2 regions of the Arthrobacter monumenti genome follow, and region 2 is predicted to be linked to the other one. Evidence: riboswitches for the same ligand, from Rfam matches in the RefSeq annotation. Region 2 holds a riboswitch; the other holds the start of a gene.
The links. A riboswitch is a leader RNA that binds a small molecule or an ion and turns the genes downstream of it on or off. The one in region 2 is predicted to bind cyclic di-AMP.
Positions count from the first base shown of each region.

Region 1 (6,276 bases), on a different contig from region 2:
TCCGTGATGTAGGCTGATCCGCGTGCCGGCTTCCAGTAGCGTCGGCGCCCTTGGACAGATTGCCTAACCCTGTCACTGTCGCAAGGTCCGTTCGCAACAGCATCTGACAGGGGCGGGGGAACCAAATAGCGGGCTTCGTCAGAAGTCCTTGGGGTTAAGACGCATAGGTAGCGTGCACGTTGTAGTGCGCCTATACGTCCGGGTGGCTCCCATCCGAACCCGACAGCTAACTCCGTAGGCATTGGGAGAGGCAATCAACGTGTCCAAAAATCCTAACCTTGCTCGCCACCGCGCGACTCCGGTCAGCCCCATGAAGTCCGTTTCCAAAGCGGTCTCCTCCAATGCAGGCGCCATCGGCCGTCCGGTAGCAGTGGTTGCTGCCGCATCCGGCATGATGTTCGGCCTTGCCGTTCCGGCAAATGCCGCTGAGCACACCGTCAAGTCGGGCGACACGCTCAGCGAAATCGCCGCTCAGCATGACGTCAGCGTTGAGTCACTGTTCTCGCTGAACGGACTCGGTGCAAACTCGGTCATCTATCCCGGCGACAGCATTGAGTTCTCAGGTTCGGCAGTGGCTTCCACCAGCGCTTCCACCTCGGGCTCCTACACCGTGAAGTCCGGTGACACGCTGGGAAAGATCGCTGCAGCCAATAACGTCAGCCTGCAGACAGTCTTCTCGCTCAACGGCCTCGGATGGAACTCCGTCATTTACCCGGGCGATACTATTAAGCTGGCGGGCAACCCGGCTCCGGCACCTGCACCTGCTCCGGCACCCGCCCAGGCGGCTGCTCCGGCACCGGCACCTGCTCCCGCTCCGGCCCCTGCGCCGGCGCCGGCTCCGGCCGCACCGGATAACACCACCGGATTGAGCACGGCCTCCAGCGGAGGGGTTCAGGCGCTTGGAGCGTCCGTCTCCACCGCAGGAATCGCCGGCACCGCCCAGTCCATGGTTGGTTCGCCGTACGTCTACGGTGGCACCAGCCCGAGCGCCGGCTGGGACTGCTCAGGCTTCGTTCAGTGGGTCTACGCCCAGAACGGCATTGACCTGCCGCGTACCTACCAGTGGCACTCCATGACGCCGACCAGCAACCCGCAGCCGGGTGACGTTGTCGTCCAGAACGGTGGAAGCCACGTCGGCATCTACATCGGTGGCGGCAAGATGGTCAGCGCTTTGAACCCGAGCCAGGGCACTCTCGTCCATGACGTTAGCGCCATGTCGGTGATGGGCTTCTACACCATGTAAGACAGCCTTCACAGGCAGGAACCGGTCCGCCGGAACCTTCTCGAATGCACCGTCGGATTTGTCCGGCGGTGCATTCGGCTTTAAGGCGCAACATGCCCGGGATGCGCCGACACGGAGATAATGTCCGATTTATTTTTTTAGCCCACTCCTGCCACGGTATCCGCCCTCTGACCAGCGGTTACTCCCGGCCGACCTGAGGGCAGCCGTTACCGGGATGTATCGAAATGACACCTCCCCGTGACCTCAGCGTGACATCGATCTCGAACTGGGGTACCGTCTTACTCGTGCCAATTTCCAGAGGGGTTTGGCACCCTTGGACAGATTGCCTAACTCTGCCACTGTGCCAAGGTCCATTCGCAACTTATTCGTCTGGCAGAGGCGGGGGAACCATTATCGGGCTTCGCAAGAAGTCCTAGGGGTTAAGCCGTACCGGCGTCACGAGGAATTTTTCCCTTGATGCCGTGCGGCCGGGTGACTCCCATCCGAATCCGACAGCTCACCCCGCAGGCTATGGGAGAGGCTACAGACGTGTCTTCAAGCTCTACTTTGGGCCGCCATCGTGCTGCCCGGGTGCGCAGTAATCCGCTTGCGGTAATCTCGCAGGCAGTGTCATCCAACGCCGGATCCATGGGCCGCCAGGCAGCCGTTATCGCCGCAGCTTCGGGTCTGGTCCTGACCGTTGGAGTGCCGGCGCAGGCTTCCGGCGCCGAGCGCGAAGCGAACGCCTTCACCGCTGTCACCGCAGCCCAGCCGGAGACCGTGGACGTCAGCGTCCCGGCCGATGCCAGGATTTCCTTCGAGCGTGCCTCCGTCACTTCCGAAGCCGCTCCGGCAGCTCCCGCCGCCCCCGTCGAGGTGAGCGTCCAGTCCACCGAAACCGCAGAACCAGCCGCCGCCATCGACGTCGAAGCGCCTGCTCCTGTTGCGGAACCCGTGGTGGAAGAGGCTCCCAAGCCTGAGCCCAAGCCCGATCCCGCTGCAGCCGTTTCGGCCGGTAACTCGAGCGTTGCCGGCGCGGCCTACGCCGGAGTCGGCAACCCATACGTCTACGGCGGAACCAGCCCGAGCGCCGGCTGGGACTGCTCCGGTTTCGTGCAGTGGGCCTACGCCCAGGCAGGCCTGAGCATTCCCCGCACCAACCAGTGGTCGGTCATGACTCCCACCAGCAACCCGAAGCCGGGCGACCTGGTGGTGCAGAGTGGTGGCTCACATGTCGGTATCTACGTCGGCAATGGCCAGATGATCTCGGCCCTGAACCCCAGCGACGGCACCCAGCTCCACTCGGTCAGCGCCATGCCGGTCTCGGGTTTCTACACCCTCCCGTAGGGCCCCAAAAGCTTCGACGGGAACGGTGGCCCGCTGCAATTCCACCGCCATTAGTATCCGCAGGCTGTGACCAGCTAGAAATCGAAAGAGAGCGCATTCCACAATGTCGACCAGCGCAACCATTGCCCGCCACCGGGCACCGGCCCAACCCACCGCACTGAGCAGCATCGCCAAGGCGGTCAGCTCCAACGCCGGCAGCATGGGCCGCCAGGCCGCTGTCGTCGCTGCTGCATCCGGAATGGTCCTAGTCACCGGCGTTTCCGCGACCGCTGCCCAGGGAGACATCAACCGCGAGGCTTCGGCGGCTTCGGAACTGCAGATCCAGACCGCTTCCGCCATCCAGGTGAACGCTCCCGCTGCCGCGAAGATCTCCTTCGACCGTCCGGATGTCCGCTCGGCCCCCGCTCCGGTCGTGGAAGCACCGGAACCGGTTGTTGCCCCGCAGTCCAACGACGTCGAGCCCGTCGTCGCGGAACCCGTGGAGACCCCGGCGCCGGCTCCTGCACCAGCACCAGCACCTGCCCAGAGCGAGCCTGCGCCCGCTGCCACCGCAGACACGGCAAGCACCGCTTCCACGCAGCCCGCCGCCAAGTCGACGCCGGAGCCCGCGCAGCAGAAGGCTCCTTCCTCCAGCGGAGTTGCCGCGGGGATTGCCTCCGCTGCGTACGCGCAGCTCGGCGTGAGCCAGGACTGCACCATGCTGGTCACCAACGCCCTCGCCGCCGTCGGCATCAACCACCACGGCTGGCCGGACTCCTACTTCTCCCTCGGCACCCAGGTCAGCGCCTCGCAGGCCCAGCCGGGTGACCTGGTCTACTACGCGGACGGCGGCATGGGCATGGCCCACATCGCGGTCTACGTCGGGAACGGCCAGGCCGTCCATGGCGGCTGGGAAGGCGGCAAGACCGTTCTGGCTTCCGTCAATGTCGGCTCCGGCCCGGTTTACATTCACGTGAACGGCTAATTCCACCGGATCCCGTCCTGACCGGACAGTATTAAAGGCAAAGGCTCCCGCTGCGGCGGGGGCCTTTCGTCGTTTCTCCGATGGCTCGCGGCGGCCCCCGTCGCCGCTTCCGCCGGGCCTCGGTCGTGCCGCAGCGGTGAATAACTGGCACACCGGGTCAGATCTCGTTTACTCTTGGCTTGTTGATCCAAGACCCGCGGGCACTGAACCGGCACAACCGGTGCAGTGGCCGCAGGTCCGGCGCGAAGAGGTATGTGCATGCGCACACTCGTTCTCAATGCTGGATATGAGCCGCTGGCGGTTGTCACCTTCCGCCGGGCGATCGTTCTTGTGCTCGGCGGCAAGGCGAGCATTATTGCCGAGGCAGGCGATCCCGTTGTGGGGCCCAACGAAATCCTGGCCCGGCCTTCCGTCATCCTGCTCAATCGCTACGTGAAGGTTCCCTACCGCGAAGGTGCCCCGGTAACGCGCCGCGGAGTCCTCCGCCGGGACAACCACCTCTGCGGCTACTGCGGCAAGCCGGCCAGCACCATTGACCACATTGTTCCCAAGTCGCGCGGCGGAGCCGAAACCTGGGAGAACCTCGTCGCCTGCTGCCTGCGCTGCAATAATGCCAAAGACGATCACACTCTCCGCGAGATGGGATGGGAGCTGCGGGTGCTTCCGAAACCCCCGCGCGGATCCCGCTGGCGGATCAAGGAGCTCGAACGGCCGGCTCCACAATGGACGGAATTCCTTAATAATGCAGCGTAGCCCCAATGCCGCGTAACCCCGTCGACAGCGTCGACTTCGACGCCATCATCCTGGCCGGGGGCCGTTCGTCCCGCCTTGGCGGCGTGGACAAGGCGTCGTTGATGTTCGACGGCGGCACGCTCCTTGCGCGCACCCTGGCCGCCGTCGAGGGGGCCGGCACCGTCGTCGTCGTTGGTCCCTTTTCTGCTGATGAGCTGCCGGAGGGCGTGCGGTGTGCCCGGGAGGATCCACCGTTTTCCGGTCCTGCCTCCGCCATCGCCGCGGGAGTGGATGCACTGGCCGGCAGCACTGCTGAATATACCGCCGTTTTGGCCTGCGATATGCCCTACGCCCGCACCGCCATGCAGTATCTCCTGACGGCAACCGCGTCGCTGGCCCGGACCGAAAAGGGCGCGGCGACCTCCGGTGCGGACGGTGTGATGGCGCAGGACGAAATGGGCAAGCTGCAGCCGCTCGCTGCACTGTATAAGAGGTCCGCGCTGACGGAGGCTGTGCGGCAGCGGCGCGAAGGCGGCGGCGTCACAGGGATGTCAGTCTTCCGGCTGGTTGCTAGTCTGCAGGTAGTGCCGGTCACCGTTGCCGCGCCCGCTACCCGCGACGTCGACACCTGGGACGATGCGCGGACGTTCGGCATCGACGGTCCGGCATAAGCTGTCCAGCAACCGGCAGCGGCTGTGCAAGCAAAAGGAGATGGGCCTTGACTGACCAGAAACAGATTCTTGAACCGTGGTGCCGGAAATTGATAGAAGCACTGGAACTGCAGGGACTCGAGGTCGATATTGACGAGGTGCTGGCCCTTGCCGGCGAGGCGGCGCATGCGGTGGTGCGGCCCGCGGCTCCGCTGACCACCTTCATTGTCGGTTATGCCGCCGGCTGTGCATCGGCCACCGGACAGGCTTCGGACGACGTCGCGATCCGCTCCGCCAGTGAAGTTGCGCGCCGGCTGGTGCGTGAAGCAAAGCAGGACGACGACGGCGGCAGCGGGCCGGGTGCCGGAGGCGGTCCAAACGCTGGCGAACGTGGAAGTGGGGCCGACGCCGGGCGTGGAGAAGGCGCTGGAGACGGAAGCGGGCTCGATACAGCGGGAGAGGACGCCTCCGCTGCCCAGGCGCAGGAGGCAGTCCAGGCCACATTTGGCGGCGGCACGCCGGAAGGGAGGAAGCCCTGATGGCTGAACATTTGGTGCAACCGAACTGGACCGATGCCTTCAACTTTGCGTTCCAGTTGCCGGAGTCGAAGGTTCCGCAGACCCTCCCGCTTGCCGAGACGATCGGCCACACCCTCGCGGAGGACATGCTGGCGCTGATGGAGGTGCCGCATTACGACTCCGCGGCGATGGATGGTTGGGCCGTCTGCGGACGCGGTCCGTGGGAGCTGCGCGAGTATGCGCAGGAACTGGAATCCGGACAGGCCTGTTCGATCGTGACCGGTGGCCTGATCCCGGGTGGGACGACGTCGGTGTTGCGGGCTGAGCATGCCCGGATTGAAAACGCGAAGCTGTCCGTGAACGAGAAGGCCAGGCCCGGCGAACCTGAACCTGGCCAGCACATCCGCCCGGCCGGGGAAGAAGCTTACGAGGGGGAGACGGTGCTGACCGCCGGCACGGTGGTGTCACCGGCCCACGTTGCCCTCGCGGCCGTTTGCGGCCATGATGACCTGCCGGTCCTGCGGGCGCCACAGGTTGCGCTTGTTTTGACAGGTGATGAGGTGGTCGATTCAGGACGGCCTGAACCGGGCCAGGTCCGGGACACCTTCGGACCACAGCTGCCTTCCTTCATCAGCATGCTGGGCGGCCATGTGGTGGCCCAGCACCGGATCGCGGACAACCTGCATCATGTGGTCCAGGCCCTGGCGGGGCAGGCCAGTAACGTCGCCTCAATCCGCGAGGGGGGAGCCGACGTCGTCATCACCACCGGCGGAACGGGTATTTCGCATGCCGATCATCTGCGGGCGGCGTTGACGGAGCTGGAGGCGGAGATCCTGATTGACG
Region 1 covers NZ_JBTNCY010000010.1:35,429-41,704, reverse strand. The annotation lists cyclic di-AMP (ydaO/yuaA leader) riboswitch at 61-251, shown strand; gene ACX80B_RS15260 (C40 family peptidase) at 311-1,243, shown strand; cyclic di-AMP (ydaO/yuaA leader) riboswitch at 1,575-1,767, shown strand; gene ACX80B_RS15255 (C40 family peptidase) at 1,772-2,569, shown strand; gene ACX80B_RS15250 (NlpC/P60 family protein) at 2,673-3,533, shown strand; gene ACX80B_RS15245 (HNH endonuclease) at 3,792-4,286, shown strand; gene mobA (molybdenum cofactor guanylyltransferase) at 4,292-4,936, shown strand; gene ACX80B_RS15235 (DUF6457 domain-containing protein) at 4,984-5,454, shown strand; gene ACX80B_RS15230 (molybdopterin molybdotransferase MoeA) at 5,454-6,276, shown strand, end outside.
Region 1: linked by a shared signal. The riboswitch ahead of ACX80B_RS15255 (C40 family peptidase) and the one ahead of ACX80B_RS04935 (M23 family metallopeptidase) in region 2 are both predicted to bind cyclic di-AMP.

Region 2 (6,276 bases):
GCACGGTGAGCAGTGCGGCGGTAATGAGCCTGGGTTTCAGCGTCGATGCCGGAACGTCGCGGTGCCCACCGTCGTCGTGCTCAGGTTCAGGCTGATGCAGTGTGGCGGAATAGCCGGCTGCATGCACGACGTCGATCAGCTGTTGGTCGCTGATGTCGCCGGAGACCGTGACCTGGGCGGATTCCAGCGGGAGATTGACCGACGCCTGTACGCCCTCGAGCTTGCCGAGTTTACGTTCGACCCGGCCGACGCAGGAGGCACAAGTCATCCCCTCGATATCCAGCTCCACCACGCGGGCGTTTTTGGACAGGGCAGTGTCGGTGTCAATCGCCATGGATATTTACGCTTCGTTCGCCACTACGAGGTAGCCGGCTTCCGCGACGGCTTCGCCGATTTCGGCGTCGGACAGCTTCTTGCTCGAGGTGATGGTGGTGGTGGAGATTCCAGACTTGTTCAAGTCGATTTCGACGTTCTCGACGCCGTCGATTTCCTTCAGCTCTTCCGTTACCGAGGCGACGCAGTGGCCGCAGGTCATGCCGGAAATGTTGACGATGGTGTTCATTGTTAGCTCCTTAGCAGGCGTGAAATGGCGTCCGAGGCTTCCTTGACCTTGGCGTCGATGTTTGCGAATTCTCCGGTGGTCTGTGATTCGGTGGCCGCACCGACTACGCAGTGGGCAATGTGCTCCTCGAGTAGTCCGATGCTGACGGCATGCAGCGCCTTGTTGATGGCGGAAACCTGCGTGAGGATATCGATGCAGTACTTGTCCTCATCGATCATCCGCGCAATGCCTCGAACCTGGCCTTCGATCCGCTTGAGCCGGCGCAGGTACGCGTCTTTGTCCGACGTGTAACCGTGATTTTCCTGGGCGTCCCCGGTGACGGGGTTGATGCCTGCATGGCTGTCCAATTCCGCCTCGGTGAAGGTTTCGGCAGGGCTTTGGTCAGTGGCGCTCATGGTGTCCTCTTTCGCTGATGCTTCTTTCACGGTATACCCCCACAGGGTATAGGTCAAGTACCCCCAAGGGGTATGTGGATAAGCATAACGAAATTGTAACTTCGCAGCGTTTCTGCTTAGTCTGGGGCAGCACCGCCTGTAGGGGTGCAGCCGGTCCGTACACCGAACCCTGTCAGCGGACCGGTCCCGTTCATAGTTATGGCAGGGGCGGAGGAACCACCAGCGGCAGCATCGCAACTGCCTGGGGGTGAAGCCGCAGTGGCATCGCAACCGGTACGGCCACCGTTCGGCCGTACCGCCGCCGCAGCGGCCGGGTCTCCTCGACCCGAATCCGACAGCTAACTTCGCAGGTGTTTGAGAGAGGACCAGTTTGATGCGCAGTAAACCCACCGGCCGCCGTGCGGCTGCTCCCGGCACTTCCTCCGCACGCGCGGCATTCGTTCCGCGCTCCAACCACTCCCCACTGCCTGGACATCGCTGGGCAGCCGCGCCGGTTCCCGCCGCGGCTGGAACCAGCCCGTGGGTCCGCAACGGCTCACTTGCGCTCGCCGTGACCGGCATCGTCGTCGCCGTCGCGCTATCGCAGATTCAGCCGCCAACAGCCGATGGAACGACGCAGGCACAGAACGTCGGCGAATCGCCCACCGCCTCCACCGCAGCAAATGTAACTTTCCATTCCGATTGGCTGACCACCGACGCTGTCATCCACGGCTACCTCGGCGGGGATGAGGTTGACGGCGGCTCCGGTGACGGACTCTTCGCCAGCAAGGCCAGCAGCGGCGAAGCGCTTTTCGCCAGCAATGACGGCACTGTCATCAACGGCAACTCCGGCGCCGACAACATTGTTGCTGCCGATGGTTCCGGAAGCGTCGTCGCCAGCGGTGCTGCTGGCAATGCCCCGGCCGCAGGCAGTTTGAAGGCCGCAGGGGGAAGTACTGCAGAATTTCAATCCACGCAACGGCCGGTAGGCGATTTAACTACGCAGGCGGCGCTGGATTCAGCCGGAGCACCAGCACCGGAACCAGCGGAGCCAAGCGGTCCAGTATCGTCGGATGAGTCCGATGGCGACGGCATCGAGGCGCAGAACAGTACCCCGGGTGATGCGTCGGCCTCGGCCTCTGGCTCAGAAACACAGACGGAAGCGACGCCGGCTCCGGCCAGCGCTAAGGGTGACGGGACTACTGCGGCTGCGACCCCCAGCGGGAGTGCTGAAACTACGCCGGCTGCCGCTCCCACTGAGAGTGGCGAATCTTCGCAGGCGACGGCTCCTGCCGAGGCTGCCGGGACATCGCAGGCATCGACGGCGGAGCCCACCAGCCCCAGCCCGGAGCCCACCAGCCCCAGCCCGGAGCCCACTGGTCCGAGCCCGGCGCCGACCACCTCCAGTCCGAGCCCGGCGCCGACCACCGCTAGTCCGAACCCGGCTCCGACCACCACCTCCACCCCCGAGCCCTCAAGCACCAGCCTGAAAACCGTGGAACCGAGTCCGGAACCCACCACCTCCAGCCCGGAGTCGACGGACGGAACTGATCGGGACAGCTGGGATGGCTACGACGGAGACGGCTGGAGCGACGGCGACAGCGCCGGCTGGGACAACCGCGACGAAACCAACCCGGACAACCGCGGCGGACAAGACTGACCTACCACTACGGGAACAACTAACTAGACGCCCACCTATGGCCTGTTCCGGAAAATCTCCTGTTTCGACACGCCTCCTGTGCCGTGAGACTCGCCACAAACCGGGTAACGAAATTGTAACTACGACTTTCATCTGTTTAGTCTTGTCTATCGCCGTTTTTGTCCGGCGCCCCTGGTCCGTCCACCGAATCCTGTCAGCGGACCAGTTCCGTTCGTATTGATGACAGGGGTGGAGGAACCACCATCGGCAGTCTGACTGCCTTGGGGTTAAGCCCGCCAGCGGCATCGCAATCGGTTTGGCTTTCTACAGCTGACCGCTGCCGCGCAGGGCCGAGTTTGGTCTCAACTCGAATCCGACAGCTAACTTCACAGGTGTCTGAGAGGACCTTTTTGTTTCGCAATAAATCAGCGGGCCGCCGCGCAGCGGATCCCGCAACTTCCCCTATGTCCGAATCAGCTCCCAGCAGCCGTTCGGGGCAGCCCGGCCGCCATAGCGCGGCATCAGCAGCACCTAAGTCTTCGCAATCCTGGGTCCATAAGGGCGCCTTGGCGCTCGCCGTAACCGGCATGATCGCCGCGGTTACCTTTCCCCAGGCCCAATCGCAGGCAAGTCAGGATCAGCTGGAAGCAGTTTCGAGCGTCGCCAGTTCCGTCACCGCTTCGACAGGTGCAAGCCTCGACTTCACACCGAACAGCCTCAAACCTGGAGCTATGGCGGACGACGACGAGGAAAAGGGTTCCAGCGTGAAGCCGGCCTCGAGCGGTTCTGACGACAAGGCTTCCGGATCCACGTTGGCGGGCAAGGATTCCGACAAGGAAAAGGCGAAGAAGGACGAAAAGCAGAAGTCCTCTTCCAAGTCCGAGGACCTGGGGGCCCCGCTGGCGTACCTCAAGCCGACATCGTCCTTCGGCTACCGCGTCAGCCCCATCACCGGTGCTGCCAGCGAGTTCCATTCCGGCCAGGACTACGCCGCGACTTGCGGCACCCCGGTCAAGAGTTCAGCTGACGGCAAGGTCGTCCAGGCCGGTTGGCACCCGTATGGTGGCGGCAACCGCGTCACGGTCAAGCACGACGACGGTCTGAAGACGACCTACAACCACATGGCGGCGATCAAGGTTAGCGCGGGCGAGTCAGTTAAGGCGGGCGAGTCCGTAGGCAATGTCGGTTCGACCGGCGCCTCCACCGGTTGCCACCTGCACTTCGAGGTGGTCGAGGGCGGCCAGACGGTAAACCCTCTCGGCTTCCTGTAACAAAACCCGGCTGCCGCACTGGCAGCGAAGCGGTCTCCGCAGTCATTACGACGACGGCGGGGGCCGCTTTCGTATGTCGGCACGTATTGAGGTAATCACCCGGTTGTGTCATTATCTGCATATGGATGCAGATAAGCAGGTATGCGGCGCCGACGTCGATAGTCAGTACGTTGAGCTGGCCGTCGAGGTTTTCTCGATGCTTGCCGATGCAACCCGGGTCCGCATTATTCTTGCGTTGCGCGATGAGGAGTTGTCGGTGAATCATCTCGCCGACATCGTCGAAAAACCGTCTGCAGCCGTGTCCCAGCACCTGGCTAAACTCCGGCTGGCGAGGATGGTCGCGACCCGACAGGTGGGAACACGGGTGTTCTACAGGCTGGAAAACGAGCATGCCCGGAAACTCGTCACCGACGCGATCTTCCAGGCCGAGCATTCGCTGGGCGGCGTTCCGCGGCATCATCACGGCGACCAGGCGGTGGGAGCATGAATCGATTGCCCGCCAACGAGCGTGTCCACGATCACGAGCACGAACATGACCACGTGCATCCGACCGGCCTGAAGGGTTTTTTCCACGGTCTTTTCGTTCCGCACAGCCATGACGTCAGCGACTCGATCGACGACGCCATGGAGTCGAGCGGTCAAGGCATCAGGGCCGTCAAAATCAGTTTGGTGGGATTGGGTGCGACGGCGGTGCTCCAGCTCATCGTCGTCTTCATCAGTGGGTCCGTGGCGCTGCTCGCCGATACGGTGCATAACTTCTCCGACGCGTTGACCGCCGTTCCGCTGTGGATCGCCTTCATCCTCGGGCGCCGTGCCGCCAACCGCCGTTACACCTACGGCTACGGAAGGGCGGAGGACCTCGCCGGACTGTTCATCGTCGCGATGATCGCACTGTCCGCCATCGTCGCCGGCTGGCACTCCATAGCCCGACTGGTCGATCCCCAGCCGCTGACCAATCTCGGATGGGTCCTCGCCGCGGGCTTGATCGGATTTGCCGGTAACGAACTGGTTGCCATCTACCGGATCCGGATCGGCCGGCGCATCGGTTCTGCAGCCTTGGTCGCCGATGGGATCCATGCCCGGACGGACGGGTTCACCTCACTGGCCGTCGTGCTTGGCGTCATCGGAGTCTGGCTCGGCTTCCCGCTGGCCGATCCCATCATCGGCCTGGTCATTACCGCCGCTATAGTCGTTCTCCTTTGGGGAACGGCCCGCGATATCGGCCGCAGGCTTCTGGATGGTGTTGATCCGGACCTGGTGGACCGGGCCGAGCGGAGCGTCAGGGCTGTCGAAGGGATCCAGGGCGTGGACCACATCCGGCTGCGCTGGACAGGCCACCAACTGCAGGTTTCGGCGTCGGTTCTCCTGTCACAGGAAACCAGCCTGCAGGAGTACGAGGACATCCGGTCACGAGTGGACCTCGCCATGCGTACTGATCTGCCGAATGTTGGCCATGTCCTTGTGGCGCCCGGCATACGGCGCTAACGGACCGGCAAGTGGTTCAGCGCCCTTAACGGTTCAGTGGGTGGGCGGTAACTTGATCACTGCAGGTTCACCGGGACGATGGCGGAAGTCCTCAATGTAAGGCAACACCACGAATACTGTGGCGGCAATGAACACCAGCTGCACCACAGAGCGTGGCAGCAGCGCCGCAGCCGGACCGTCGTCGAACGTAATATCTGCGACGGCGGCATAAACATTCGCCGGAAATATCGCCACCAGCAGGCAGCCGAGTCCCGCCGCTGCCCAAGGCGCCGTCCGGTGGTAGAGCAGGCCGGCCGCCCCGAGCAGTTCCAGAATGCCGGTCAATGTCACCAGCAGTTCCGGGAAGGGGAGCACCGGAGGCACCATCGCGACGAAATCTTCACGCAATTCACCAAAGTGCGATACTCCGGTCACAGCGAACATTGCCGCCAGCCCGCCGCGGACGCTAACATGCCAGGACTGCAGCCGTTTCACGCCGAAGAAACCCAGCAGGCGCAACAAAAGGGTAACGCCAATCAAAATCAGCAGCGGTATCATCAGGGTTCCTTTTATCCCAGCGAGGAAATCAGCTTGTCACAAGCCTTTTCACAGCGGCGGCACTGTTCGGCGCAGAATTTGCAGTGGCCCTGCTTCCCGCTGTGCTGCTCGCATTCGTCGGCGCAAGCCTTGCAGGCCGTGCGGCATGCCTCCAGGACGGCAAGCGTTATGTTGGCGTCATAGCCGGTATGCCGCGACAGCACCTTCCCGGTGGCCAGGCAGATGTCCGAGCAATCCAGATTCGTGCGGATGCACTTCGCCATCTCAGCGACCATGTCTTCACTGAGGCAGGCGTCGGCGCAAGCGGTGCAGGTCTGGGCACATTCAAAACAGGCGGCAATGCAGTTGGTCAGCTTCTTCCGGTTGATGTCGCCGAGGTCCTTTGGATAAGCATCCAGCATCTCTTTT
Region 2 covers NZ_JBTNCY010000003.1:42,443-48,718, reverse strand. The annotation lists gene ACX80B_RS04955 (heavy metal translocating P-type ATPase) at 1-334, opposite strand, end outside; gene ACX80B_RS04950 (heavy-metal-associated domain-containing protein) at 341-562, opposite strand; gene ACX80B_RS04945 (metal-sensitive transcriptional regulator) at 565-957, opposite strand; cyclic di-AMP (ydaO/yuaA leader) riboswitch at 1,126-1,325, shown strand; gene ACX80B_RS04940 (hypothetical protein) at 1,331-2,596, shown strand; cyclic di-AMP (ydaO/yuaA leader) riboswitch at 2,786-2,985, shown strand; gene ACX80B_RS04935 (M23 family metallopeptidase) at 3,040-3,846, shown strand; gene ACX80B_RS04930 (ArsR/SmtB family transcription factor) at 3,968-4,333, shown strand; gene ACX80B_RS04925 (cation diffusion facilitator family transporter) at 4,330-5,331, shown strand; gene ACX80B_RS04920 (DoxX family protein) at 5,365-5,868, opposite strand; gene ACX80B_RS04915 (four-helix bundle copper-binding protein) at 5,880-6,276, opposite strand, start outside.